Regions from separate parts of the Streptomyces sp. NPDC050433 genome, predicted to be linked through region 2. Evidence: predicted binding sites of a transcription regulator. Region 2 holds the regulator's gene; the other holds the start of a gene.
The links. Region 2 encodes HrcA, which represses chaperone genes, less so after heat shock. Its sites were predicted from a motif close to TTNGCACTCNGNNNNNCNGAGTGCNAA; they were not measured.
Positions count from the first base shown of each region.

Region 1: the regulator HrcA is predicted to act here: its motif matches at 10,355-10,381, upstream of groES (co-chaperone GroES).

Region 1 covers NZ_JBITIB010000001.1:132,624-152,562, reverse strand. Annotated here, with positions in the region: gene ACIBLA_RS00825 (GuaB3 family IMP dehydrogenase-related protein) at 1-290, opposite strand, end outside; gene guaB (IMP dehydrogenase) at 429-1,931, opposite strand; gene ACIBLA_RS00815 (sigma-70 family RNA polymerase sigma factor) at 2,053-2,628, opposite strand; gene ACIBLA_RS00810 (response regulator transcription factor) at 2,931-3,542, opposite strand; gene ACIBLA_RS00805 (WhiB family transcriptional regulator) at 3,978-4,301, shown strand; gene ACIBLA_RS00800 (LysR family transcriptional regulator) at 4,402-5,313, opposite strand; gene ACIBLA_RS00795 (MOSC domain-containing protein) at 5,408-6,085, shown strand; gene ACIBLA_RS00790 (SDR family NAD(P)-dependent oxidoreductase) at 6,177-6,980, shown strand; gene ACIBLA_RS00785 (hydroxyacid dehydrogenase) at 7,095-8,093, shown strand; gene groL (chaperonin GroEL) at 8,171-9,796, opposite strand; gene groES (co-chaperone GroES) at 9,898-10,206, opposite strand; gene ACIBLA_RS00770 (dihydrofolate reductase family protein) at 10,494-11,066, shown strand; gene ACIBLA_RS00765 (polysaccharide deacetylase family protein) at 11,130-12,143, opposite strand; gene ACIBLA_RS00760 (SAM-dependent methyltransferase) at 12,216-13,466, shown strand; partial or broken gene ACIBLA_RS00755 (hypothetical protein) at 13,689-14,045, opposite strand; gene ACIBLA_RS00750 (hypothetical protein) at 14,118-14,759, opposite strand; gene ACIBLA_RS00745 (metalloregulator ArsR/SmtB family transcription factor) at 14,882-15,688, shown strand; gene ACIBLA_RS00740 (RNA polymerase sigma factor) at 15,714-17,003, opposite strand; gene ACIBLA_RS00735 (YciI family protein) at 17,041-17,394, opposite strand; gene ACIBLA_RS00730 (hypothetical protein) at 17,532-17,783, opposite strand; gene tsaD (tRNA (adenosine(37)-N6)-threonylcarbamoyltransferase complex transferase subunit TsaD) at 17,794-18,897, opposite strand; gene rimI (ribosomal protein S18-alanine N-acetyltransferase) at 18,890-19,375, opposite strand; gene tsaB (tRNA (adenosine(37)-N6)-threonylcarbamoyltransferase complex dimerization subunit type 1 TsaB) at 19,396-19,939, opposite strand, start outside.
Region 2 covers NZ_JBITIB010000016.1:432-9,284, reverse strand. Annotated here, with positions in the region: gene ACIBLA_RS20405 (PhoH family protein) at 1-637, opposite strand, end outside; gene ACIBLA_RS20400 (PfkB family carbohydrate kinase) at 789-1,901, opposite strand; gene ACIBLA_RS20395 (ribonuclease Z) at 2,008-2,916, opposite strand; gene ACIBLA_RS20390 (histidine triad nucleotide-binding protein) at 2,930-3,289, opposite strand; gene ACIBLA_RS20385 (16S rRNA (uracil(1498)-N(3))-methyltransferase) at 3,375-4,115, opposite strand; gene ACIBLA_RS20380 (nitronate monooxygenase) at 4,112-5,185, opposite strand; gene dnaJ (molecular chaperone DnaJ) at 5,288-6,421, opposite strand; gene hrcA (heat-inducible transcriptional repressor HrcA) at 6,422-7,438, opposite strand; gene ACIBLA_RS20365 (MBL fold metallo-hydrolase) at 7,602-8,324, shown strand; gene ACIBLA_RS20360 (DUF3097 domain-containing protein) at 8,349-8,853, shown strand, end outside.

The DNA of each region.
Region 1 (19,939 bases), on a different contig from region 2:
TCGGCGATCTCGGCCAGCAGCGGCTGCGGTTCCTCGTAACGGGTCCACAGGCCTTCGAGGTTGAGCACGCCGAGACCGCCCAGCTCGCCGATGCGGATCGCCGTGCTCGGCGAGACCACGGAGTCCATGGGGGCGGCCAGGAACGGCAGCTCGAACCGGTAGGCGTCGATCTGCCAGGCGATCGAGACCTCCTTCGGGTCGCGGGTGCGCCGGCTGGGGACGACCGCGATGTCGTCGAAGGCGTACGCCCGGCGTCCGCGCTTGCCGCGGCCGATCTCGATCTCAGTCACGATGTATGGCCTTTCCTCTGCGTCTGCGGCTTCAGTATCCCCGACCCGGCCCGGCACACCGGTGAGGGGCGGCCCCGAGATGAACGGGACCGCCCCTCACCTTGGTCCTGTCCGGCGGACAGGACCACGAGCGGGTCGTCAGCGACCGGTGTAGTTCGGCGCCTCGACCGTCATCTGGATGTCGTGCGGGTGGCTCTCCTTGAGCCCGGCCGCGGTGATCCGGACGAACCGGCCCTTGCGCTCCATCTCGTCGATGGAGGCCGCGCCCACATAGCCCATGGTCTGCCGCAGGCCGCCGATGAGCTGGTGCAGGACGGCGCTCAGCGGCCCGCGGTAGGGCACCTGGCCCTCGATGCCCTCGGGGACCAGCTTGTCGTCCGAGGACACCTCGCCCTGGAAGTAACGGTCCTTCGAGTACGAACGGCCCTGGCCGCGCGACTGCATCGCACCGAGCGAGCCCATCCCGCGGTACGACTTGAACTGCTTGCCGTTGATGAACTGGAGCTCACCCGGCGACTCCTCACAGCCCGCGAGCAGGCTGCCGAGCATCACCGTGGACGCGCCGGCCGCCAGAGCCTTGCCGATGTCGCCCGAGTACTGGAGGCCGCCGTCGCCGATGACCGGGACGCCCGCCGCCTGGCAGACCACCGCGGCCTCGTAGATCGCCGTGACCTGGGGGACGCCGATGCCGGCGACGACTCGCGTCGTACAGATCGAGCCCGGCCCGACGCCGACCTTCACGCCGTCCACGCCCGCGTCGATCAGCGCCTGGGCGCCGTCACGGGTGGCCACGTTCCCGCCGATGACATCCACCGGAACGCTCGACTTGATCTTGGACATCCAGCTCAGCGCGTTGCTGTTGTGACCGTGGGAGGTGTCCACGACCAGGAAGTCCACCCCGGCCGCGACCAGCGCCTGGGACCGCTCCAGCGCCTCGGGGCTGGCACCGACGGCAGCGCCGACGAGCAGCCGGCCCTCGCTGTCCTTGGCGGCGTTCGGGTACTTCTCCGCCTTGACGAAGTCCTTGACCGTGATGAGGCCCTTGAGGACGCCCTTGTCGTCGACGAGCGGAAGCTTCTCGATCTTGTGGCGGCGCAGCAGCTCCATGGCGTCCACGCCGGAGATGCCGACGTTGCCGGTGACGAGCGGCATCGGGGTCATGACCTCACGCACCTGGCGCGCGCGGTCCGACTCGAAGGCCATGTCGCGGTTGGTGACGATGCCGAGGAGCTTGCCCGCGGCGTCGGTGACCGGGACGCCGCTGATCCGGAACTTGGCGCAGAGTTCGTCCGCCTCACCGAGCGTCGCGTCGGGGCGGACCGTGATCGGGTCGGTGACCATGCCGGACTCGGAGCGCTTCACGAGGTCGACCTGGTTGGCCTGGTCGGCAATGGAGAGATTGCGGTGCAGCACGCCGACGCCACCCTGCCGTGCCATGGCGATCGCCATACGGGCCTCGGTGACCTTGTCCATCGCGGCGGAGAGCAGGGGGAGGTTCACCCTGACGTTCCGGGAGACCAGGGACGTGGTGTCCACCTGGTTCGGCAGGACCTCCGAAGCGCCGGGCAGCAGCAGCACGTCGTCGTATGTCAGCCCGAGCGTCGCGAACTTCTCGGGCACTCCGTCGACGTTTGCAGTCATGACACCTTCCCCAAATGGCCTTGATCGGTGCGGATGCCCATGCTAACGGGAAGCGGAGGCGTCTGATTCCCCGCTCCCCCGCCGCTCCCCGCCCCGCCCCGTGCCCGGCCGGGCGGGACCGCTACTGCTCGGCCAGCGCGCGCAGCCTGCTGAGCGCGCGGTGCTGCGCCACCCGTACGGCGCCCGGCGACATTCCCAGCATCTGGCCGGTCTCCTCGGCGGTCAGCCCCACGGCGACCCGCAGCACCAGCAGCTCGCGCTGGTTGTCGGGGAGGTTGGCGAGGAGCTTCTTGGCCCACTCGGCGTCGCTGCTGAGCAGCGCGCGCTCCTCCGGGCCGAGGGAGTCGTCGGGCCGCTCGGGCATCTCGTCCGAAGGCACGGCCGTCGATCCGGGGTGCCGCATGGCGGCCCGCTGGAGATCGGCGACCTTGTGCGCGGCGATGGCGAAGACGAAGGCCTCGAAGGGCCTGCCGGTGTCCTTGTAGCGCGGCAGCGCCATCAGGACCGCGACGCAGACCTCCTGCGCCAGGTCCTCCACGAAGTGGCGGGCATCACCGGGCAGTCGGTTCAGCCGGGTGCGGCAGTAGCGCAGCGCGAGGGGATGCACATGGGCCAGGAGATCGTGCGTGGCCTGCCCGTCCCCCTCGACGGCACGATGAACGAGCGCACCGATCACCGTGGTCTCGTCATCGCGCATCGGACCATGGTGCCTTGGCGGCTGCTGATCCGTGGCACCGCGTTCATAGTTGTGCACCGAAGCGTTATGAGCAGGTGCGCTGGAACTCATCTCCCGCGCCCTCCCCTTCCGCTCGCCCGACTCGTCCCCGAGGAACTCCACACCTCAAGGATGCGGCATCGGGCGGGAAACTGTGGCGTACGGGCACGGTTGACCCTCTTCGCCGCCCCGTCCGCCGCACGGCAGACGGGGTTCCACGACTGTCCGGAAAAGCTGCTCCAGGGCTCCGACCAGCGCATCGACCGGCCGGCACCGGACTGGACCTAGCGGACCAGGCCCCAGCGGAATCCGAGGGCAACGGCGTGCGCCCGGTCCGATGCGCCGAGCTTTTTGAACAGACGGCGGGCATGCGTCTTGACCGTGTCCTCCGAGAGGAACAGCTCGCGCCCGATCTCCGCGTTCGACCGCCCGTGGCTCATGCCTTCGAGCACCTGGATCTCACGCGCGGTGAGCGTGGGCGCCGCGCCCATCTCGGCCGACCTGAGCCGGCGCGGGGCGAGCCGCCATGTCGGGTCGGCCAGCGCCTGGGTGACCGTCGCGCGCAACTCCGCGCGGGACGCGTCCTTGTGCAGATAGCCGCGGGCACCGGCGGCGACCGCGAGCGCGACACCGTCCAGGTCCTCGGCGACCGTGAGCATGATGATCCGGGCGCCCGGATCGGCGGACAGCAGCCGCCGGACGGTCTCGACGCCGCCCAGACCGGGCATGCGTACGTCCATCAGAATCAGGTCCGAGCGGTCGGCGCCCCAGCGGCGGAGGACTTCCTCTCCGTTGGCCGCGGTCGTCACGCGCTCGACGCCGGGCACGGTCGCAACCGCGCGGCGCAGCGCCTCTCGGGCAAGCGGGGAGTCGTCGCAGACGAGGACGGATGTCATGGCCGCCCTCCGCAGCTGATGCGCGTCACCTTGAGCCTCCAGGCTGAGTACATGTGGTCACCTGTGCGATTGACGCCACCGGGCATGTGCCCGATCGCTTGTTCCTTCAACCGCCTCGACCACTCAACGACGGTCACTCGAAAGAGTTACGGGTCCGGAATCGCTCTCGGCACTCTACGTGAGGAAGCGCACACAGAGCAGAGCCTCGCAGGTCACCTTCGATCACTCTGAGCTATGCCCCATTTAGCCCTTTTTCTTCGCTTTTGCTGGTGTCTGTGGCTAGATTCGCAATGAGTCATATTTACATCTACTTACACAGGAGATGTACCGTCGTCAGCATGATGTGGTCAGCACGTCGGGCTCGGCCCCGGCGTTCCAGGGCGCATCTCACGCCCTAGCGGCCCCCGCTTCCACGGATTCAAGGGGACATGAGCAATGGCAGATTTCTCCCGCCTTCCCGGACCGAACGCAGATCTGTGGGACTGGCAGCTCCTCGCGGCCTGCCGCGGCGTCGACAGTTCACTGTTCTTTCACCCGGAGGGGGAGAGGGGCGCGGCACGCAGCGCCCGCGAAACCTCGGCGAAAGAGGTCTGCATGAGATGCCCGGTCCGCGCGCAGTGCGCGGCGCACGCGCTGGCGGTACGGGAGCCGTACGGCGTGTGGGGCGGGCTGACGGAGGACGAACGCGAAGAGCTGATGGGGCGCGCCCGCACCCGCCTGATCACGACCTCGGGCACGAACGGACCGGGCCGCGCCTGATCTGCGACAGATATTCGCAGAAACGTTCCTGCATGCCGCGCCCTCCCCGCCGGGGCGGCTACGACACACGGTCTTCGGCGGGAGAGCGGTCGCGCGCCCGTCAGCGCGACGCGGCCCGCTCCAGTTGGTCCAGCGTCGCCGCCACCGTGGGGACCCGCGCCAGATCGGGCAGGGTGAGCGCGACGATCTCGCGGCGTACGGAGGGCTCGACGGTGACCGTGCGAGCCGCCTTCGGCAGCACCGACTCCATGGCCAGCTCCGGCAGCACCGCGACCCCGAGCCCGGCCCCGACCAGGCCGATCACCGCCGGGTAGTCGTCCGTCGCAAAGTCGATACGGGGGGTGAAACCCGCCTTCTCACACGCGTCCACCAGTTGGTGACGGCAGCGCGGGCAGCCCGCGATCCAGGACTCGTCGGCGAGGTCGGCGATGGAGACGGCGGCGGCCCCGGCCAGCCGGTGCCCCTCGGGGAGCAGCCCCACCAGCCGGTCGGTGAGCAGCGGCCGTACGACCAGGTCGTCCCACTCCTCGGCGCCGCCGCCGGAGTCGTCACGGGTGGAGTCGTAGCGGAACGCCAGGGCCACGTCGCAGTCGCCGTCGCGCAGCATCTCGACGGAGCGCGGCGGTTCGGCGTCGACCAGTGAGACACGGGTGCCCGGATGCGCGGCGCGCAGGGCGGCCAGGGCGGCGGGTACCAGCGTGGAGCTGCCGCTGGGGAACGAGACGAGCCGCACCCGCCCGGCGCGCAGGCCCGCGATGGCGGCGACCTCCTCCTCGGCTGCTGTGAGCCCCGACAGGATGCCCGTCGCGTGCCGTACGAGCGCTTCGCCGGCCTGGGTGAGCCGCATCGCGCGGCTGGTTCTGATCAGCAGGGTCGTACCGACCGACGCTTCGAGGACCTTCATCTGCTGGCTGACGGCCGGCTGGGTGCACCCCAGCTCGCGCGCGGCGGCGGAGAACGAGCCGGTGGCGGCGACGGCGCGCAGGACACGGAGATGGCGGGCTTCGATCACCCCTCAAACATAAGGGACGCTTGGGGGCAGCGGAAAATGAGGAGAAGAGCGTTTGAGAGGCGTGTGCGCCGGTGGGCGGGTTAGCGTGCCCGGCATGAAGCTTCTGACCGTGAATGCGGGGCGGGCCAAGACCGTCGAGTACACCGACGCGCCGGGCGGCGCCACCGGCATCGACAAGCAGCCGGTGGACGGTGCCGTCGCGGTGCGCGATCCCGGACCGAAGGGGGTCGGCGCCAGCGGTCTGGCCGGGGACACGGTGTGCGACCTGCGCCATCACGGCGGCAGCGACCAGGCGGTGTATGTGTACGCGCGCGAGGATCTGGACTTCTGGGAGCGGGAGTTGGGCCGTCCGCTGGGCAACGGCAGCTTCGGCGAGAATCTGACGACGTCGGGTCTCGACCTGAACGGGACGAAGATCGGCGAGCGTTGGCGGGTTGGTCCGGATCTGGTGCTGGAGGCGACCAGCGGCCGGATTCCGTGTCGTACGTTCGGCGGCTGGCTCGGTGAGAAGGGCTGGGTCAGACGGTTCACGCGCGAGGGCGTCACCGGTGCGTACTTCCGGGTCGTCGTGCCCGGCGAGATCCGCGCGGGCGACCCGATCGAGATCGTGCACCGGCCCGACCACGAGGTGACGGTGGCTCTCGCCTTCCGGGCCGCGACGACCGAGCGCGATCTGCTCCCGCGGGTGCTGGCGGCCGGAGAGGCCCTGCACGCCGAGGAGTTGAGGACCGCGCGGGAGTACGTGGCCAAGTACGGCGCCGGCGCCGCGTAGACGAACTGAACCCGCGGGCGTCCGGCGGGGGCGCTTTCCGGTGGCCGGACGGGCGCTCACGCCGGGCGCGCGACCGTCTAACGTGCCGCCTATGACGACTGCTTTGATTACGGGCGCGACGGCGGGGATCGGCGCCGCCTTCGCGCGGCGGCTGGCGGCGAGCGGGACCTCCCAGTCGGGCGGTGTGGGAAGCGGCCACAACCTGGTGCTGGTCGCCCGCGACACCGAGCGCCTTCAGCGACAGGCCACCGAACTCCACGACCTGCACGGCATCGAGGCGGAGGTGCTGACCGCCGACCTCGCCACGGAGGACGGGATCACCGCGGTCGAGCGCCGCCTCGCCGACCTCAAGCACCCCGTCGATCTGCTCGTCAACAACGCGGGGTTCGGGAACAAGGGCCGGTTCCTCGACGTCTCGATGGCCGACGAGCTGACGATGCTGAAGGTGCACTGCGAGGCGGTGCTGCGGCTGACGTCGGCGGCCGTCACCGGGATGAAGGCGCGCGGGCGCGGCGGGGTGGTGAACGTGGCGTCGGTGGCGGCGTTCCTGCCGCGTGGGACGTACGGCGCGTCGAAGGCGTGGGTCGTGCAGTTCACCCAGGGGGTGTCGCGGGACCTGGAAGGGACGGGGGTACGGCTGATGGCGCTCTGCCCCGGTTTCACGCGGACGGAGTTCCACGAGCGGGCGGGCATGGGGACGGACAACATCCCCAACTGGATGTGGCTGGACGCCGACAAGCTGGTGACGGCGGCGCTGGCGGACCTGGCGCGCGGCAAGACGGTGTCGGTGCCGGACCCCCGGTACAAGGCCCTGATGGGCGCGGTGAAGCTGACGCCGCGCGGGCTGCTGGGCGGGATCACGTCGAAGACGGGCCGGAAGTACGGCCCGCGGTAGGGCCGGTTCGATCACGCCGCACTAAAGTCCTCGTACCGGGCCGTCCCTTCCGCACCCTCGGAGGAATCCATCGTGCACGACGCCACCGACAACCGGCCGTCCGCGCTGCTCTCGATGAGTCCGGACGTAGCGGAGCGGCTGTTCTCCCCCGCTCGTCTCGCCCGACTGACCGGCCTCGTACGCGTCGATCCGAGTCTGGTCGCGCACACCCTGACCGGTCCCGGCCTCGACCCCGCCGTCGCCGCCGCCCTCGCGGACGCCGAACTGCTGATCACCGGCTGGGGCGCGCCCCCGCTCACGGCCGAGGTCCTGGAGGCCGCGCCCCGGCTGCGGGCGGTCGTGCACGCGGCGGGCACCGTCAAGCACCATGTCACGGACGCCTGTTGGGAGCGGGGCATCGTGGTCGCTTCGGCGGCGGGGGCCAACGCCCTTCCCGTCGCGGAGTACACGCTGGCCGCGATCCTCTTCTCCGGCAAGCGGGTCCTCGGCTCGGCGCACCGCTTCCGGGAGGTACGCGGCTCCCTCGACCGGCACCAGGAGCTGGGCCCGGCGGGCAACTACCGCCGTACGGTCGGCATCGTCGGCGCGTCCCGGATCGGCCGACGCGTGATCGAGCTGCTGCGGCCGTTCGACCTCGACGTCCTGCTGTACGACCCATACATCGACGCTGCCGCCGACGAGGCCGCCACGCTGGGTGTCGAGCAGATGCCGCTGGACGAACTGTGCGCGCGTGGCGATGTGGTGTCGGTTCACGCGCCGCAGGTCCCGGCCACCCGCCATATGATCGGCGCCGCCCAGCTGGCGGCGATGCCGGACGGGGCGACGCTGATCAACACCGCGCGCGGCTCGCTGATCGACGAGGACGCGCTGCTGCCGCATCTGGTCGCCGGGCGGCTGAACGCGGTGCTGGACGTGACGGATCCCGAACCGCCGCCGCCCCACTCGCCGTTGTACGACCTGCCGAACGTGCTGCTGACCCCGCATGTCGCGGGCTCGCTGGGCGGTGAGATCCACCGGATGACGGATCACGCGCTGGACGAGGTGGAGCGGTACGTGAAGGGGCTGCCGTTCGAGGATCCCGTACACGCCTCGACGCTGCCGCACTCGGCCTGAGAGCGACAGGAACGCGCCGAGGCCCGGCTCCCCCGAAGGGGCGCCGGGCCTCGGCGCGTGAGAGCGACCGACCTGCGTCAGTGGCTGTGACCGTGGCCGCCGTGACCGGCGTCGGCCTCTTCCTCGGCCGGCTTCTCGACGACCAGGGTCTCGGTCGTGAGGAGCAGCGCGGCGATGGAAGCGGCGTTCTCCAGCGCGGAGCGGGTGACCTTGACCGGGTCGATGACTCCGGCCTTCACCAGGTCGACGTAGTCGCCGGTCGAGGCGTTGAAGCCGCTGCCCTTGTCCAGCTCGGCGACCTTCGCGGTGATGACGTAGCCCTCAAGGCCGGCGTTCTCGGCGATCCAGCGCAGCGGCTCGACCACGGCGCGGCGGACGACCGCGACACCGGTGGCCTCGTCGCCGGTCTTGCCCAGGCCGTCCTCCAGCACCTTGGCGGCGTGCACCAGGGCGGAGCCACCACCGGAGACGATGCCCTCCTCGACCGCGGCGCGGGTCGCGGAGATGGCGTCCTCCAGACGGTGCTTCTTCTCCTTCAGCTCCACCTCGGTGGCGGCGCCGACCTTGATCACGCACACGCCGCCGGCCAGCTTCGCGAGGCGCTCCTGGAGCTTCTCGCGGTCCCAGTCGGAGTCCGTGGACTCGATCTCGGCCTTGATCTGGTTGACGCGACCGGTGACCTCGGTGCTGTCGCCGCCGCCGTCGACGATCGTCGTGTCGTCCTTGGAGACGGTGACGCGGCGGGCGGTGCCCAGCACGTCGAGACCGGCCTGGTCGAGCTTGAGGCCGACCTCCTCGGCGATGACGGTCGCGCCCGTGAGGGTGGCGATGTCGCCGAGCATGGCCTTGCGGCGGTCACCGAAGCCGGGGGCCTTCACCGCGACGGCGTTGAAGGTGCCACGGATCTTGTTGACGACGAGGGTGGACAGCGCCTCGCCCTCGACGTCCTCGGCGATGATCAGCAGCGGCCGGGAGCCGCCCGCCTGGATGACCTTCTCCAGCAGCGGGAGCAGGTCCTGGATGGAGCCGATCTTGCCCTGGTTGATCAGGATGTACGGGTCGTCGAGGACGGCCTCCATACGCTCCTGGTCGGTCACCATGTACGGCGAGAGGTAGCCCTTGTCGAAGGCCATGCCCTCGGTGAACTCCAGCTCCAGACCGAAGGTGTTGGACTCCTCGACGGTGATGACGCCGTCCTTGCCGACCTTGTCCATCGCCTCGGCGATCAGCTCGCCGACCTGCGAGTCCTGGGCGGAGAGCCCGGCGACGGCCGCGATGTCGGACTTGTCCTCGATCGGGCGCGCCGTGTCGAGCAGTTCCTTGGAGACGGCGGCGACGGCGGCGTCGATGCCCTTCTTCAGGGCGGCCGGGGAGGCGCCGGCGGCGACGTTGCGCAGGCCCTCGCGGACCAGCGCCTGCGCCAGCACGGTGGCGGTGGTGGTGCCGTCACCCGCGATGTCGTTGGTCTTGGTCGCCACCTCCTTGACGAGCTGGGCGCCAAGGTTCTCGTACGGGTCGTCCAGCTCGACCTCGCGGGCGATCGTGACACCGTCGTTGGTGATGGTCGGGGCGCCGAACTTCTTGTCGATGACGACGTTGCGGCCCTTGGGGCCGATCGTCACCTTCACCGTGTCGGCAAGCTTGTTGACGCCGCGCTCAAGGGCGCGACGGGCGTCCTCGTCGAACTTCAGGATCTTCGCCATGGGAGCTTTCTCTTGTCCTCTCGAACGAACAACGAACTACGCCCCGGACCACCCGGCGATGCGGGGGCCAGGGGCGCAGTTTCACAGCGTGACTGAGATGATTACTTCTCGATGATCGCGAGCACGTCGCGGGCCGAGAGGACGAGGTACTCCTCGCCGCTGTACTTCACTTCAGTGCCGCCGTACTTGCTGTACAGAACGACGTCGCCGACGGAAACGTCGAGCGGAAGCCGCTCGCCGTTCTCGAAGCGACCCGGACCGACGGCCAGGACGACGCCCTCCTGGGGCTTCTCCTTGGCAGTGTCCGGAATAACCAGGCCAGAGGCCGTGGTCTGCTCTGCGTCGAGCGGCTGGACCACAATGCGGTCCTCAAGCGGCTTGATGGCAACCTTGGTGCTGGCGGTCGTCACGATCCGACCTCCCCCTTCGGAGATCTCACGGGGTTAACTGTCCGGGTGGCGCGACCTGGCTGATCCGTCGTCGCGGGTGCCGGACCTGTCCTGTCGCGCATTTGGCACTCTCCATTGGGGAGTGCCAGAGCCGACACTATGACCGCGATTAGCACTCGGTCAAGCTGAGTGCCAATTCAGCCCCTGCGCCGCGGCGATCCCGGCGCGCCGATGAGTTTCCACGCCGTCCGCGGTCAGTCAGTGAGAGTGGCCGGGACATGTAACACGAGACAGCCAGGAGACCTTCCATGCGCACACTGATCAGCACCGCCTTCGTCTCGCTCGACGGCGTCGTGGAGGCGCCGGGCGGCGAGCCGGGCTACCGGAACTCCGGCTGGACCTTCAAGGACGTGGAGTTCCTTCCGGAGGCGTACGAGATCAAGGGCCGCGAGCAGGAGGAGGCCACCGCGATGCTGCTGGGGCGGACCAGCTACGAGGCGTTCAGCCCGGTCTGGCCGGGCATGGAGGACTTCGCCCGCTACAAGATGCTGCCGAAGTACGTGGTCTCCACGACCCTCACCGACGACGACCTGGTCTCGGACTGGGGTCCGACCGCGATCCTGCGGTCACTGGAGGAGGTCGCCGCGCTGAAGGAGACCGAGGGCGGCCCGATCATCGTCCACGGCAGCGCGACCCTCAACAGGAGCCTCTCGGACGCCGGTCTGATCGACCGTTACCACCTGCTCGTCTTCCCGCTCCTGCTCGGCGCGGGCAAGCGGCTGTTCAGCGAGACGGACAAGGACGCCCAGAAGCTGCGGCTGGTCGAGTACGAGACGTACGCCAACGGCCTCCAGAAGAACGTCTTCGACGTCGTCCGCTGAGAACGCGTAACGCCCCTGCGGCGCAGGGGCGTTACGGCGCGGGAGCACGTACGGGGTCACGCCTCAGACGTAGTCCTCCAGCTTCGCCACCGCATAGCCCTTGTCGGTGATCTTCTTCATGACGTACCGGATCATGTCGGGCATCGAGCCCTTCCATTCCTCGTCCCCGCGGAAGTGCGTGAGGACGATGTCGCCGGGGTGCAGGTCCCGGTCCCACTCGCGCCACTCCATGTGGTCGGGGAACGCCTCGGACGACCAGAGCGGCACCGCCTTGACGCCGCAGGTCTTCGCGGCGCGCAGAGTGTCGGCGTTGTAGTTGCCGTACGGCGGCCGGAACAGCTCGGGCCGCTTGCCGTACCGCTTCTTGATCTTGTCCTGCTGGCCGCAGATCTCCTTCTTCTGCTTCTCGTAGGAGAGTCCGGGGAGATAGGGGTGGGTGAGGGTGTGGTTTTGCAGGGAGACACCGCGGGCCTGCATCTTCTTGAAGTAGGCGTAGTCGTCCCTGATGACGTAGTCACTGAGGAAGGCGCTGTACGGGATCTTCAACTCGGCCATCATGCGCAGCAGTTCGGGGTCCTTCTCGGAGCCGTCGTCGATCGTCAGGAAGACGACCTTCTCCTTGGTCGGGACATTGGTGATGACCGGCGGCAGGGTCGCGCCGCCGGTGACCTCGAAGCCCTTGCGGGTGGTGATCTTCGGCTTCACGGCAGGCGGCGGGGGCGCGGCGAGCGGGGTCTTGGCGAGCTTCCACTTCTTGGCGGCGACGGCGCGCAGCGCCTGGGACTTGGTGACAGCGGCGGCGGCCTTCTTTGCGGCGTCGGCCTTCCTGGCGGCCTCGACCCCCGGTCCGGGGCCGCCACGGTCCGGCTTCTCGGTGGCGGACTCCACCGGTCCACCGCCGCCACCACCGCCGTCCCCGCTGCGGCCGGCGCCGCCGCCCCGGTCGTCGGGCTCCGCCGCGCAGGCGGAACCGAGCGCGGCGATCAGGAGTACGGCGACGATCGCGCGCGCCCGTACGCCGGAGTGCCTTTTCCATGTCTTTGCGGCCTTTTCTTCGTTTTGTCTTACTAGTTGCATGGCGCCGCATCCTGTCAGCGCCGGGCCCACGCACCCGGCCGACACCGCCGGTAAGCGCCGACGGTCCCCCGGCTGGCCCACAATGGCCCGGTGACCGACCGCACCCCCGCCGCCCCCTCCGCCCTCACCCTCCTCCTCTCCGAGGAGGGACAGACCCTGCTCGCCGCCCTCCGCGACCACGACCCGGCGCAGGAGCTGGCACTGGCGACCCGGCTGCGCCGCGACCACCCCGCCGAGCTGGTCTCGGCCGCCCTCGCGCAGGCCCGGCTGCGGCAGCGCGCGGTCGCGAAGTTCGGCGAACGGGACGCGTACCGCATGTACTTCACGGCGCACGGCGTCGAGCAGGCCACCCGCACGTCGGTCGCCGCCCACCGGGCGGGCCGGTTCCGGGACATCGGCGGCACCGGCGCCGGCCCGGCGCGGATCACGGACCTGTGCTGCGGCATCGGCGGCGACGCGATCGAGCTGGCCCGCGCGGGATTCGCCGTGACCGCCGTGGACCGTGACCCGGCGACGTGCGAGATCGCCGCGCACAACGTCCGTACGCTGGCGCCTGACGCCCCGCCACCGGCGGTCGTGTGCGCGGACGTCATGACGTACGACCTTCGCGCCGCACCCGCCCCCGACGCCCTGTTCATCGACCCTGCCAGACGTGGCGGCCGGGGGCGGATCTTCGACCCGGAGGCGTACTCGCCGCCGCTGTCCTGGGCCATCGAGGCAGTGCGTACGGTCGGCGCCGGCGGCATCAAGATCGCGCCCGGCATCCCGCACGAGCTGGTCCCCGACGACTTCGAGGCCGAGTGGATCTCCGACGGCGGCGACGTCAAGGAGGCGGTGCTCTGGCACGGTGCGAGCGGGGCGGCCGGCGCGATCACGCCCGGCGCGCGGCGTGCCACCCTGCTCCCCGCCGGCATCACGCTCACCGGTCGCGGCCTGCCGAACCCCGAGGTCAGAAAGGTCGGCCGCTACCTGTACGAGCCGGACGGCGCCGTCATCCGCGCCCATCTGGTCGCCGAGGCCGCCGACGAACTGGACGGCGGGCTGATCGACGAGACGATCGCGTACATCACGGCGGACGAGCGCCGCCCCACGCCGTACGCGACGGCGTACGAGATCACCGACGAGCTGCCGTTCAACCTCAAGCGGCTCAAGGCCCTGCTCCGCGAGCGCGAGGTCGGCGTCCTGACGGTGAAGAAGCGCGGCTCGCCGGTCGAACCGGAGGAGCTGCGGCGGAAGATGAAGCTCCAGGGTCGGGGTTCGGCCACGGTCTTCCTCACACGGGTCGCGGGCGCGCCGACGATGCTGCTCGGCCGACCGGCCTGACGCGTGCCGCCGACATCGCCGCGCCACGCCTGGGGCGGGGCCGGGCGGAGTCGTAACTGCTCAGTCTTGATCCTTGGGTTCTTTGGGCTCTTTGGGCTCCTTGGCCTCTGGCTTCGCCAGTGGGTCCTTGGCCTCCGGCTTCGCCGGGGGCTCCTCCGGGGGCTCCGAGGGCTCCTCCGGCCGGGTGGCCTTGAGCTGGGCGTCCAGGATCCGGGCGTCCAGGTCGGTGATGTCGTCCGCGTAGATCTGCGAGAGCGGCTGGGGCCCGACGTACTGCTGGCAGTTGCACTGCGCCAGCTCGTACCGCTTCGGTTTCTTGTTCTCGTCCCAGGCCGTCGCCACTTCCACGTTCTCGTGGCACTTGCCCTGCTTGTCATGCTTGGCGAGATGGTGCGAGCACCCGCAGACGGGCTCCGGCGGCTTGTGTGACTCCTCCAGGGCGAGCCGGCCGCCCTCGACGAGCTTGATGCGCTCCACTCTTCGCTCGTGCCGGGTGCGCAGCGCGCTCCGGCCCGTATCGGCGACCCAGCTGAAGCCGCCGACCATGAAGAAGACGAAAATCCACCACAGCCAGTTCATCCGCCGCCCCTTCACCCCATGAAATGGCGCATGCGTTCCATCCAGGATAGAACGGGTGGCGTCGGAACGACCTCAGGGAGCGGCAGACGGGGGTCGCGCGGTGACCAGCCGGACCGCCCACCGGTAGTGCGTGACGGCCTTCACGACGCCGATCAGCCCGGCGATCCACAGGAGCGCGCCCGCGCCCATGACGTACGCGACCTCCACGTACGTGTCCTCGCCGCGCCGCGCCGTCGCGGGCGTCTCCAGCGACAGCCACAGACCGAGCGCCCCGACCAGGAACGAGACCAGCAGCCAGCACAGGCTCAGGCCCGGCAGCCGTAGCCGCGCGTCGCCCGCCGGGTCGCTCGCCAGCGCCCCCCACTGACGCGTCAGCCGGTGCATCGCTGCGTCCCGGCGGAGCAGCAGGCCGAGGACGATCCCGGCGGCCGTCATGACGCCGACGCCGAGCGCCCCGATGACCGCGCCGATGATCAGGCCGAACGGGTCCACGACCTCCTGGACCACCGCCCGCACCGCCCCGCCCACCATCAGCCAGCCGATCTGCACCCCGGCCACGAGCAGCAGGAACTGCGCGAGCCGCACGGCCCCCATGCCCCGCCCGACGAGCCAGGCGAGGATCCCGGCGCGGTCGGCGAGCAGCGCCTGCTCGTCGGGCCAGGTGCGTATGCGTACGGGGGGCGGAGGCGGCGGCAGCTCTGTACGGCGGGACATGCGGCGACAGTATCGCCGCCGGTGGTCCGCCTCGGACCACCCCGTTTGACATGCAGCCGTCCAGCTGCCTAAATTATAGGCAGCTGAATGGCTGCATATCGAAGATGACGCGGGGACGTGTGATGGACGAGGTCTTCAAAGCGCTGGCCGACCCCGGCCGGCGGCGGCTGCTGGACAGTCTCGACGCCCGTAACGGGCAGAGCCTGCGGGAGCTGTGCGCCGAGCTGGACATGGCCAGGCAGTCCGTCAGCAAGCATCTGGCGGTTCTCGAAGCGGCGAATCTCGTCACCACGGTGCGGCGCGGCAGGGAGAAGCTTCACTACCTCAACGCCGTGCCGATCAACGCCATCGCCGACCGCTGGATGAACAAGTACGACCGCGGCCGGGCGAGCGCCCTCGCGGACCTCAAAACGGCACTGGAGGACAGCACCATGACCACAACCGACACAAGCGGCGACACCGCGTTCGTCTACCGCACCTACATCAGGACCACCGCCGAGAAGCTCTGGCAGGCGCTGACCGACCCGGCGTTCACCACGCGCTACTGGGGTGTGACCTTCGATTCGGACTGGCGCGCAGGATCCGAGATGTCCTGGGAGCAGTTCGGTGTGAGGATCACCGACCCCGAGCAGGTCGTGCTGGAGTCGGAGCCGTACCGCCGGCTCTCCTACACCTGGCACACGATGACGCCGGAGTTCGCCGAGGCGGCCGGACTCGGCGAGGAGTACCGCGGCAAGGCCGCCGCCGAGGAGCGCTCGAAGGTGACCTTCGAGATCGAGCCCATGGGGCCGACGGTCAAGCTGACCGTGATCCATGACGGCTTCCGGCCCGGCTCCACCATCCTGTCGAGCGTCAGCGAGGGCTGGCCCGCGCTGCTGTCGAGCCTCAAGACGATGCTGGAGACGGGCGAGACGCTGCCCGAGGCGTGAGGAAGCTGTCCGGGGACATTCGGGGTCAGAGCCCGGCCGCCCGCTCCTCCAGCAGCCTGCGCTCGCGTTCGTTGCGGGTCAGCCCGGCCGCCCGTACGAACTCGGCCCGCGCCTCCTCCGTACGCCCCAGCCTGGCCAGCAGATCCCCGCGCACGCTCGGCAGCAGGTGGTAGCCCCTGAGCGCGGGCTCCGCCGCCAGCGCGTCGACCAGCGCCAAGCCCGCCTCGGGCCCGTCGGCCATCGAGACGGCGACCGCGCGGTTCAGCTCCACGACGGGCGAGGGGGTGAGCGCGGCGAGACGGCCGTACAGCCCGGCGATCGTGGCCCAGTCCGTGTCCTCGTACGTCACCGCCCCCGCGTGACAGGCGGCGATCGCCGCCTGGAGGGCGTACGGGCCGGGGGCGCCGCCCAGCGCGCTCGCCCGCGTCAGGGCCTCGACGCCGCGCCGGATGAGCAGCCGGTCCCAGCGGGAGCGGTTCTGGTCGGCGAGCAGGACGGGCGCGCCGTCGGGTCCGGTACGGGTGGCCGTACGGGACGCCTGTAGCTCCAACAGGGCCGCCAGCGCGTGCACTTCCGGCTCCATGGGCATCAGCCCGCTCAGTACGCGCGCGAGCCGCAGCGCGTCCTCGCAGAGGCCGGGGCGCAGCAGGTCGTCCCCGGCGGTCGCGGAGTAACCCTCGTTGAAGACGAGGTAGATGACCTCCAGCACGGAGCTGAGGCGCGCGCCGCGCTCCGCGCCGTACGGCACCTCGAAGGGGACACCCGCCTTGGCGAGACCGCGCTTGGCGCGCACGATGCGCTGGGCCACGGTCGGCTCCGGCACCAGAAAGGCGCGCGCGATCTCCTCGGTGGTCAGTCCGCCGAGCAGCCGCAGGGTGAGGGCGACCCGCGCCTCGGTGGACAGGACCGGGTGGCAGGAGACGAAGACGAGCCGCAGCAGGTCGTCGGCAATCTCATCGGCATCGGCATCGGCACCGGCGGGCTCGGGCGGTGGCGGCGCCGTGTCCTCAAGGGTGCGGCCGACCTCGGCGAGCTTGCGCGCATACGTCTCCCGGCGGCGTACGAGATCGATGGCGCGGCGTCTGGCGGTGGCCATGAGCCAGGCTCCCGGATTGTCCGGGACGCCCGACTCCGGCCACTGTTCCAGCGCGGCGACCAGCGCGTCCTGCGCCAGCTCCTCGGCGATGCCGACGTCGCGTACGACGCGGGCGACGGCGGCGATGATCCGCGCCTGCTCTATGCGGAACACCGCTTCCACCGCGCTCGCGCTGCCGCTGGCGCCACCTCTGCCGTCGCCGTCCGCCGTCACGGCCACCCATCAGAGCACCGGGGTGGACGGACGGCAAACCGGGCTACTCGGCGATCTGGCGGGTCTCGGCGGTCAGCGTCCAGTAGTCCTCGTGGATCTGGAGAAACCGCTTGGCCCACTCGACGGCCTCGGCCTGGGTCTTGGCCTGGACGATCGAGTACCCGCCGATGACCTCCTTGGACTCGGTGAACGGCCCGTCGGTGACCGACAGCTTCCCGCCCGACCAGGTCACCCGCGTGCCCTCGGCGGACGGGTGCAGCCCGCCGGTCTCCAGCATGGCGCCGGCCTTGTTCATCTCCTCGGCGAGCTGTCCCATCCGTTCGCCGAGTTCGGCGCTGTGGCCCTCGGCGGGCAGGTTGGACTCGTCGATGTGGATCAGGGTCATGAAGCGCGGCATGGTGACTCCTCGATGTGCGGCGGGACTGTTTCCCGCCTCTCACCCTTGCGTCGAACGGGCGTGGCCCGGATCGACACACGCCACGACTTTTCTCGGAAGTTTTTCGTGTGTGCCGGCGACCGGCCCGAGTTTCGAGGTCAGTCGGCCGTCTCGAACCGCCAGCGGTGCACGGCGCGCGCCACCAGATCATCCGCCGGCTCCGGGATCTCGGGCAGTTCCGCGTCGTACGGGGCGTCCCACCAGGTCATCACCAGCACCCGGCCGCCCGGCGCGGTGAGCGTCTCGCGGCGGGGCGGGGCCGGGGCGAGCGTCCGCGACCGGGCCCACGCGAGCAGGTCGGCGCCCCGGCCGGGCGCGGCCTTGGCCTCCCACATCAGGGCGACCGTCATGAGCGGACCGTCATGAGTAGAGGTTCTCCTTGCTGACCTCGTGCACATGGTCGTGATCGTGGCTGTGCCCATGACCCGGTACGTGGGTCTCGGTCACCGGCAGCGAGGAGTCCGCCGACAGGTCCCAGTCCGACGCGGGCCGGTTCCGCGCCACCATCTCGGCGCCGAGCGACGCGACCATCGCACCGTTGTCGGTGCACAGACCCGGCCGGGGCACCCGCAGCCGGATGCCCGCCCGCTCGCACCGGTCGGCGGCCAGCGCGCGCAGCCGGGAGTTGGCCGCGACGCCGCCGCCGATCATCAGGTGGTCCACGCCCTCGTCCTTGCAGGCGCGCACCGCCTTTCGCGTCAGCACGTCCACCACGGCCTCCTGGAAGGACGCGGCCACGTCCCGTACGGGCACCTCCTCGCCCGCCGCGCGCTTCGCCTCGATCCAGCGGGCGACGGACGTCTTGAGCCCGGAGAAGGAGAAGTCGTACGGCGCGTCGCGCGGACCGGTCAGTCCGCGCGGGAAGGCGATCGCCGCCGGGTCGCCCTCGCGCGCCAGCCGGTCGATCACCGGGCCGCCGGGGAAGCCCAGTTGGAGCACGCGCGCGATCTTGTCGAAGGCCTCGCCCGCCGCGTCGTCGATGGTCGCGCCCACCGGCCGTACGTCGGCGGTGATGTCCGGCGCGAGCAGCAGCGACGAGTGCCCGCCGCTGACCAGCAGCGCCATCGTCGGCTCGGGCAGCGGCCCGTGCTCCAGCTGGTCGACGCAGATGTGCGAGGCGAGGTGGTTCACGCCGTACAGCGGCTTGCCGAGCGCGTACGCGTACGCCTTGGCGGCCGACACACCGACCAGCAGCGCACCGGCCAGCCCCGGACCGGCCGTGACCGCGATCCCGTCCAGGTCACGGGCGCTCACCCCCGCCTCCTTCAGGGCGCGCTCGACCGTCGGCACCATGGCCTCCAGGTGCGCGCGGGAGGCGACCTCGGGGACGACGCCGCCGAAGCGGGCGTGCTCGTCGACGCTGGACGCGATGGCGTCGGCGAGCAGGGTCGTACCGCGGACGATGCCCACGCCCGTCTCGTCGCACGAGGTCTCGATGCCGAGGACGAGAGGTTCGTCAGCCATGGATCCCTGTTCCTTGTGTCGGTGGGCGCCGCTCGTCCCGCATGGACAGGCGCATGACGAGGGCGTCGACGTTGCCCGGCTGGTAGTAGCCCCGGCGGAAGCCGATGCGCTCGAAGCCGAACCGCTCGTACAGCTTCTGCGCGCGGGAGTTGTCCACCCGTACCTCCAGCAGCACCTCCTCGCACTCGAAGGCGGTGGCGTGCTGGAGGAGATCGGTGAGCAGCCGCGAGCCGAGCCCGGTCCCCCACTGGTCGCGCGCGGCGGCGATGGTCTGTACGTCGCCGAGGCCACCGGCGGCGGCGAGTCCCGCGTACCCGGCGATCCGGCCGTCGTCGGTCTCGGCGACCACGTAGCGGCGGGTGGCGGCGGGGCCGCGGGCGTGCGCCAGCTCGGACCAGAACATGCCCGGTGACCAGGCGTCCTCGGGGAACAGCTCGTACTCCAGCGCGAGCACGGGCTCGATGTCCCACCAGCGCATCTCGCGCAGCGTCGTGTCGGTCACGTCGGGGTGACCACCTTGTAGTTCTTCGGCACCTGCGCGTCGGGGCGGCGCAGATAGAGCGGCAGCGCGGGCAGGAACCCGTCGTGGTCGCCCGCCGCGAGTCTCCCGGCGGCGAGGGAGGCGAGCGCGGCGGCCGACTGGTGCTCGGGCCCGCGGGCGTCGGGGAACGCGTCCGGGTAGAGCGCGCCGCCCGCTCCGACGACGGGCAGCCCGGCCAGCCCGGCCGCGATGTCGGCGGGCCGGTCGACGGCGGGCTCCGTCAGCCGCGTACGGGAGTCCGCGTACCGCGCCCAGTACACCTCCTTGCGGCGGGCGTCCGTCGCGACCGCGAAGGGCTCGTCGAGCCCGGCGGCGTACGCGAGTCCGTCCAGCGTGCAGAGCCCGTGGACGGGCACCCCGAGCGTCGAGCCGAATGCCGCGGCCGTGACGAGACCGACGCGCAGCCCCGTGTACGGGCCGGGGCCCACGCCGACGACCAGGTCCGTGACGGCGTCGAGCGTGAGCGAGGCCTCGGCGAGGACGCGGTCGACGGCGGGCAGC
Region 2 (8,853 bases):
GCGCGTCGTAGAGCGGGCGCAGATACGGGTCGATCTTCTCGTACAGCGTGCCGGGCAGGAAGCCGAGCCGCTCCCCCGCCTCCACCGCGGGCCTGGTCAGGATGATCCTGGTGACCTGCTTGGACAGCAGGGCCTGCACGGCCTTGGCCATGGCGAGATACGTCTTGCCGGTACCGGCGGGGCCGATGCCGAAGACGATCGTGTGCTTGTCGATCGCGTCCACATAACGCTTCTGGTTGAGCGTCTTGGGGCGGATCGTGCGGCCACGGTTGGAGACGATGTTCTGTGTGAGAACTTCGGCGGGGGTCTCGGGTCCGTCCGCGCCGCCGTTCTCGCTCGCCCTGAGCATGGCGATCGAGCGTTCCACTGCGTCCTCCGTCATCGGCTGACCGGTGCGGAGCACCAGCATCATCTCGTCGAACAGGCTCTGGATCAGCGCGACCTCCGCCGCGTCGCCCACGGCGCTGATCTCATTGCCCCGGACATGGATGTCGGCGGCCGGGAACGCCTTCTCGATCACGCGCAGCAGCGAGTCACCGGAACCCAGGATCGTCACCATCGGGTGCTTGGAGGGGATGGTGAACTGGGCTCGCGCCTGACCGGGCGCGGGGGTCCGAACTGTGGGTGTCTGAGTCATGGGCCGGCACTGTGGCCTGCGCATACCTCCCGTTGCAGGGTTCTCGCCGCTCGACAACCTCTGGGTACCAGCGTACGACTCCGCACTGACAAGGCCGTAGGGCTTTTCCGTGCGCGTTTGTGGAGAGCGGGACCGGTTCCGGGCGGCGAGGTCAGCCCGAACGCCCGAAACCGATCGTCGGTACGGCCCTGCGCAGCGGCCACGGTCGGCTCGGTGCGGGCAACAGTCCTGCCAGGAAGGCGTATCGGCGCAGGGCCGCCGGATCCTGGTCCGACGACTTGCGGACGTAGCTCCACCACGCGGCGACCTCCGCCCAGCCGGGAGCCGACAGCGATCCGCCGAACTCCTGGACCGACAGCGCCGCGGTGAGTCCGGAGAAGGCGAGCCGGTCGGCGAGCGGCCAGCCGGCGAGGGTGCCGGTGACGAAACCGGCGACGAACACATCACCCGCGCCCGTCGGATCCAGCGCCTCCACGACGATGGCCGGCACCTCGGCGGTGGCGCCGGTGGCGCTGTCGACCGCGTACGCGCCCTCCGCGCCCAGGGTCACGACCACCAGCGGCACCACCTCGGCGAGCGCCCGCGCGGCGGCCTTGGGGCAGTCCGTACGGGTGTAGCGCATCGCCTCCTCGGCGTTGGGCAGGAACGCCTCGCAGTGCGCCAGGTCGGGCAGTCCGGCCAGGTCCCAGCGGCCGGTGTCGTCCCACCCCACGTCGGCGAAGACCCGCGCCCCGTGCCCCGCGGCGCGGGCGATCCATTCGTCGCTGCGGCCCGGTGTGAGCGCGGCGACGGCGGCCCTCGCGCGGGGCGGGCACTCGGGCAGGGCGCCCTCGGGCGGCGGGGCCTCGTGGCCGTGCGAGACCATCGTGCGCTCGCCCTCGTACGCCATGGAGACCGTGACCGGTGAGTGCCAGCCGGGGACGGTGCGTGAGCGGGAGAGGTCGATGCCCTCGCCCTGCTCCAGGGCGTCCCAGCAGTACTCGCCGTAGTGGTCGTCGCCGAAGGCCGCCGCCAGCGACGTGCGCAGGCCGAGCCGGGCCAGCGCGCTGGCCATGTTGGCGATGCCGCCGGGGCTCGAACCCATGCCCCTGGCCCAGGACTCGGTGCCGCGCACGGGGGCGCTGTCGAGGCCGGTGAAGATGATGTCGAGGAAGACCGTGCCGGTCAGGTAGACGTCGCAGTCCGGGTCGTCCGGGGCGCGCAGGGCGCCCAGCGGGTCGACATGGGCGGTGTGCTCCTGCGGCGTTCCTTCACGTGGGGTCACGGTCGCGCTCCCGGATCGGCGTACGGATCCGGACAGTGTGCACGATGGCACTGACAGTCGGGGTGAGGGCAGGCCGTGCGGTCGCCGCAGGTCGGCCGGGTCGCGGTCAGCCGGAGCGCTTGGGGAGCGGTACGCGGACGAGGTCGGCCGCGACGGTCAGCTCGCCCTCGTAACCGGCCGCCCTGGCCTGCGACTCGAACTGGACGGGGTCGCTGTAGCGCTGCGAGAAGTGCGTCAGTACGAGGTGCCGTACGCCGGCCTTCCGTGCCGCCTCACCCGCCTGTCCCGCCGTCAGATGACCGTGGTCGGCGGCCAGTTGCTCGTCCTCGTCGAGGAACGTGGACTCGATGACCAGCATGTCGCAGCCGTCGGCCAGCGCGTGCACCCCGTCGCAGAGCCGGGTGTCCATGACGAACGCGAAGCGCTGCCCTCTGCGCTCCTCGCTGACGTCGGCCAGCGTCACCCCGCGCAGCTCGCCGTCCCGCTGGAGGCGTCCCACGTCGGGGCCCTTGATGCCGTGGGCGGCAAGGCGCTCCGGGAGCATCCTGCGGCCGTCGGGCTCGGTGATGCGGTAGCCGTAGGACTCGACGGGGTGCGAGAGCTTGTGGGCCTGGAGGGTGTACGAGTCGGTGCGGGCGAGCACGCCGTCGGCGTCGACGGGCACCTCGGTGATGCCGACGGTCTCGCGGTACGCCGTCGCGTACCGCAGCCTCCTGAAGAAGGCGTGTCCGCTCGCCGGATAGTGCGCGGTGACCTCGTGCGGGACACGGTCCAGGTTGATGCGCTGGATCACCCCGGCGAGGCCGAGCGAGTGGTCGCCGTGGAAGTGCGTGACGCAGATCCGGTTGATGTCGTACGCGGCGACTCCGGCGCGCACCATCTGGCGCTGGGTGCCGTCACCCGGATCGAAGAGGATCCCCTCGCCGTCCCAGCGCAGCAGATAGCCGTTGTGGTTGCGGTGCCGGGTGGGGACCTGGCTGGCGGTCCCCAGGACGACCAGTTCTCGTACGGACAAGGTGCCGGGCCGCTCAGCCGGGGGGCCAGTTGAGGCCGCGTCCGCCGAGCACGTGGGCGTGCGCGTGGAAGACGGTCTGGCCGGCGCCGCTGCCGGTGTTCATGACCACCCGGTAGCCGCTGCCCACGGTCTTGTCCTCGGCGGCGACCTCGGCGGACTCGCGCAGGATGTCGGCGGCGATCAGCGGCTCGGCGGTGGCGAGCGCGGCCATGTCCGGGTAGTGGACCTTGGGGATCACCAGCACATGTGTGGGTGCCTGCGGGTTGATGTCCCTGAAGGCCACGGTGGTGTCCGTCTCGCGGACGACGGTGGCGGGCACCTCCCCGGCGACGATCTTGCAGAACAGGCAGTCGGCCTGTCGTTCTCCCGCCATGGTCCGGGTCTCCTCATCGCATCGGCCGATCGCCCCTGGTCACTTCCGTACGGAGGCATGCTATCGGGCCGCCGACGGCACCCGATCAGGACCAGCGGCCCGTACGGCCCAGCAGCAGCGCGCAGGCGGCCGTGCCGGCGGTGGAGGTGCGCAGGACGGTGCGGCCCAGCCGGTACGGCACGGCCCCGGCGTCCGCGAACAGCGCCAACTCGTCCGGGGAGACGCCGCCTTCGGGGCCGACGACGAGCACGAGGCTCCCGGCAGCGGGGAGTTCGGCGGTGGCCAGCGGTTCGCTGCCCTCCTCGTGCAGGACGGCGGCGAAGTCGGCGGCGGCCAGCAACGCCGCGACCTCTTTGGAGGACATCGCCCCGGCGACCTCGGGGAAGCGGAGTCTGCGGGACTGCTTGCCCGCCTCGCGGGCGGTGGCGCGCCATTTGGCCAGGGACTTGGCGCCCCGCTCGCCCTTCCACCGGGTGATGCAGCGGGCGGCCTGCCAGGGCACGATCGCGTCGACGCCGGTCTCGGTCATCGTCTCGACGGACAGCTCGCCCCGGTCCCCCTTGGGCAGTGCCTGGACGACGGTGATACGGGGCGCGGGCGGGTCCTCCGTACGTACGCCGGTGACATCCACGTCCAGCCGGTCCTTGCCGTGGACGGCTGCGACGGTCCCGTGGGCGCCGGTGCCCGCACCGTCGGTCAGGACGACCTCCTCCCCGACACGCAACCTCCTTACGGAGACGGCGTGGCGGCCCTCGGGACCGTCGAGCGTGACGGTGCCGGGCCGCAGAGCCACAGTGGCCTCGACGACGAAGACAGGTGCGGTCATGAGGCGTTTCCCAGGGTCAACGAGGCGCGGGCGGCGTCGAGTTCACCGGCGAGGACGTCCACCAGCTGTCCGGCGGGCAGAGCGCGGGCCATCCGGTGCCCCTGGCCGGCCCACAGAGCCATGCCCTGGGGGTCGCCGACCTTGGCGGCGGCCTTGCGCAGTCCGGCGGTGAGGTGGTGCACCTCCGGGTACGCGGGCGGGGCGTAGGGGCCGTGTTCGCGCATGAAGCGGTTGACGAGACCGCGCGCGGGCCGGCCGGTGAAGGCGCGGGTGAGTTCGGTGCGGGTGAACAGCGGGTTGGTCATGGCGTGCTTGTGCAGGGCGTGGGCGCCGGACTCGGGGCAGACGAGGAAGGCGGTGCCGAACTGGGCGGCGTCGGCGCCCGCGGCGAGGACGGCGGCGATCTGGCCGCCGCGCATGAGCCCGCCGGCCGCGACGACCGGCAGCCGTACGGACTCCCGTACCTGCGTGACGAGCGACAGCAGCCCGATGCCCGCCCCGTCGGTGGCGGGGTCGTCGCGGTGGGTGCCCTGGTGGCCGCCGGCCTCGACGCCCTGGACGCAGACGACGTCGGCGCCCGACCACTCGGCGGTCTGGGCCTCCTCCGGCGTGGTCACCGTGACGACGGTGAGCGTGCCGACGCGGCTGAAGGCGTCGAGGGTGGTGGGTGTGGGGCAGCCGAAGGTGAACGACACGACCGGGACGGGATCGTCGAGGAGTATCGCGAGCTTGGCCTCGTACCCGTCGTCGCGGCCCGCGTCGGGGTCGCCGAGCGGGGTCTCGTACCAACTCGCCTCACCGGCGAGCTGTTCGCGGTAGACCTCCACGGCCGCGTGGTCGTCGTGGTGCGGCTGCGGCATGAACAGATTGATCCCGAACGCGGCGCCGCTGAGCCCCCTCAGCTGCTTGACCTCCTGGTACATCCCGTCGGCGGTCTTGTAGCCGGCGGCGAGGAAGCCGAGCCCTCCGGCATCACCGACGGCCGCGACCAGCTGCGGGCAGGACCCGCCGCCGGCCATGGGAGCCTGCACGATCGGATACCGGCAGATGTCGGTCAACACGGAGGACATGCACGCATGGTGCCATGTCGCCCGTGGAGCCTCGGTACCGGTTCACCGTCGGGCGCCGCGGGGGCCGGGAACAGCCCCTGCGGCGCCCGACGACAGCGCGCGTCAGCGCCCGTTGAACGCGTCCTTCAGCCGTGAGAAAAGCCCCTGCTGCCCCGGTTGGAACTGCCCGGTGGGCCGTTCCTCGCCCCTGAGCTTCGCCAGCTCTCGCAGCAACCGCTCCTGCTCCGGGTCGAGTTTCGACGGGGTCATGACCTCGACATGGACGATCAGATCGCCCCGGCCGCCGCCGCGCAGATGCGTGATGCCGCGGCCGTGGAGCGGGATCGACTGGCCCGACTGGGTGCCCGGACGGACGTCGATGTCCTCGACGCCGTCCAGCGTCTCCAGCGGGCACTGCGTGCCCAGCGACGCCGCCGTCATCGGGATGGTCACCGTGCAGTGCAGATCGTCGCCGCGCCGCTGGAACACCGTGTGCGGCAACTCGTGGATCTCGACGTACAGGTCACCCGCCGGGCCGCCGCCGGGCCCGACCTCGCCCTCGCCGGAGAGCTGGATACGGGTGCCGTTGTCGACACCCGCCGGGATCTTGACCGTGAGCGTGCGGCGCGACCGGATACGGCCGTCGCCGGCGCACTCGGGGCAGGGGGTCGGCACGACCGTACCGAAGCCCTGGCACTGCGGGCACGGCCGCGACGTCATGACCTGGCCCAGGAAGGAACGGGTGACCTGCGAGACCTCGCCGCGACCACGGCACATGTCGCAGGTCTGCGCCGAGGTGCCGGGAGCGGCGCCCTCGCCTGAGCAGGTCGTGCAGACAACGGCCGTGTCGACCTGGATGTCTTTCGTCGTACCGAAGGCCGCCTCGTTGAGGTCGATCTCCAGCCGGATCATCGCGTCCTGGCCGCGCCGCGTCCGCGACCTCGGCCCACGCTGCTGCGACGTCCCGAAGAACGCGTCCATGATGTCGGAGAAGTTGCCGAAGCCACCGGCCCCGAAGCCGCCCGCGCCGGCGCCCGCCTGTGAGAGGGGGTCGCCGCCGAGGTCGTAGACCTGCTTCTTCTGCGGGTCGGACAACACCTCGTACGCGGCGTTGATCTCCTTGAAGCGCTCCTGCGTCTTGGGATCGGGATTGACATCCGGGTGCAGCTCGCGGGCGAGTCTGCGGAATGCCTTCTTGATCTCGTCCTGTGATGCGTCGCGGCGTACGCCGAGTACGGCGTAGTAGTCCGTGGCCACTTACGACTCCGCCAGGATCTGTCCGACGTAACGTGCCACTGCGCGTACCGCTCCCATCGTTCCGGGGTAGTCCATGCGGGTCGGTCCGACCACGCCGAGTTTGGCGACTGCCTCGTCGCCCGAACCGTAGCCGACCGCGACGACGGACGTGGAGTTGAGGCCCTCGTGGGCGTTCTCGTGCCCGATTCGTACGGTCATGCCCGAGTCCTCGGCCTCGCCGAGCAGCCTGAGGAGCACGACCTGCTCCTCAAGTGCTTCCAGCACCGGCCGGATCGTCAGGGGGAAGTCGTGCCCGAAGCGCGTCAGATTGGCGGTGCCGCCGATCATCAGCCGCTCCTCGGTCTCCTCGACCAGCGTCTCCAGCAGCGTCGCGAGGACCGTGGACACCGTCCCCCGGTCCTCCAGGTCGAAGGACTCGGGCAACTCCTGCACCAGCAGCGGCACATCGGCGAACCGGCGCCCCACCACCCGCGCGTTGAGCCGGGCCCGCAGGTCCGCCAGCGACGTGTCGCCGAACGGCACCGGGCAGTCGATCATGCGCTGCTCGACCCGGCCGGTGTCGGTGATCAGAACGAGCATCAGCCGCGCGGGGGCCAGCGAGAGCAGTTCCACGTGCCGCACCGTCGAGCGGGTCAGCGAGGGGTACTGCACGACCGCGACCTGCCGGGTCAGCTGCGCGAGCAGCCGCACCGTACGGCCCACCACGTCGTCCAGATCGACGGCGCTGTCGAGAAAGTTCTGGATGGCCCTGCGCTCCGGCGCCGACAGCGGCTTGACGCCCGCCAGCCGGTCGACGAACAGCCGGTAGCCCTTGTCCGTCGGGATGCGGCCCGCACTCGTGTGGGGCTGGGCGATGAAGCCCTCGTCCTCCAGGACCGCCATGTCGTTACGCACGGTGGCCGGGGAGACACCGAGCTTGTGCCGCTCGGTCAACGCCTTGGAGCCGACGGGCTCCTCGGTGCCGACATAGTCCTGGACGATGGCGCGCAGCACCTCAAGCCTGCGTTCGCTCAGCATCGCGCACACCTCCAGCTCTGGGTCATCGGATCCGGCCTGGCACTCGATACGCAGGAGTGCCAGCATTCCCCGGCCCAGTGTACGGCCGTCAGGTACGCCCCTAGCAAGGCCGACCGGTCACGCCACCGCGCGGCACCGCCCTCCCCACCGATAGCGTCGCCGTATGAACGTCCGTTGGGAAGAGCACGGCTGGGAACGACTCGCCTCCGGCGTCGGCAGACGGCGACTGCCTGGCTGGGATGCGACGGTCGGCCTCGTCGTGGGCGAGGACGCCGTCCTTCTCTACGACACGGGCTCCACGCTCCGTGAGGGCGCGGAGATCCGCACGCAGGCGCAGGCGCTGTGCGGCGGCCGTCGCGTCACGCACATCGCGCTCAGCCATCCGCACTTCGACCATGTCCTGGGGACGGCTGCGTTCTCGGGCGCGGAGGTCTACGGGGCGGTCGGCCTGGCGGAGCTGCTGCTGCGCGACCGCGACGGCCTGCGGTCCTCTGCCGTACGGCACGGGGTGCCCGCCTCCGAAGCGGCCACTGCGGTGGACGTACTGGCCGTGCCGGGGCACCCCGTGAGCGGCGAGTGGACGCTCGATCTCGGCGGACGGCAGGTACTTCTGGCCAATGTCGGGCCCGGCCACTCCGGGCACGATCTCGCGCTGCTGGTCCCCGGCGACCAGGAGGTCGTCTTCTGCGGCGACCTGGTCGAGGAGTCGGGGGAACCGCAGGCCGGCGACGACGCGATCCCCTCCCGCTGGCCGGCCGCGCTGGACCGGCTGCTGGCGCTGGGCGGCGAGGACGCGGTGTACGTTCCCGGCCACGGCGCGGCCGTCGACGCGGCGTTCGTACGGGCCCAACGAGGGTCGCTGGCCGCGCGTTTCGGCACGGCGTGAAGCGGGCCCCGTTATCGTCTGCGGATGCGCAGTTACAGCCCCGATCTGACCCCGCCCTGGAAGCGTTCGAAGCCGGTGCCCGAGGTGCCCGCCGAACCGGATCTGGTGGTCGAGGAGGTGTCGACGGGCTTCTGCGGCGCGGTGATCCGCTGCGAGAAGACGGCCGAGGGCCCGACGGTCACCCTGGAGGACCGCTTCGGCAAGCACCGGGTGTTCCCGCTGGTGGAACGGGGGTTCGTGCTCGAAGGCCGGGTGGTCACCCTGGTCCGGCCCACTGTCGGTGGCCCGGCCCGGCCCGCCCGTACGGCCTCCGGCTCGGTCGCCGTTCCGGGCGCACGGGCGCGGGTGGCCCGTGCGGGGCGCATCTACGTCGAGGGGCGGCACGACGCGGAACTGGTCGAGCGGGTCTGGGGGGACGACCTGCGGATCGAGGGCGTGGTCGTGGAGTACCTGGAGGGAATCGACGATCTACCGGCGATCGTCGCGGAGTTCGGCCCCATGCCGGACGCGCGGCTCGGGGTGCTGGTCG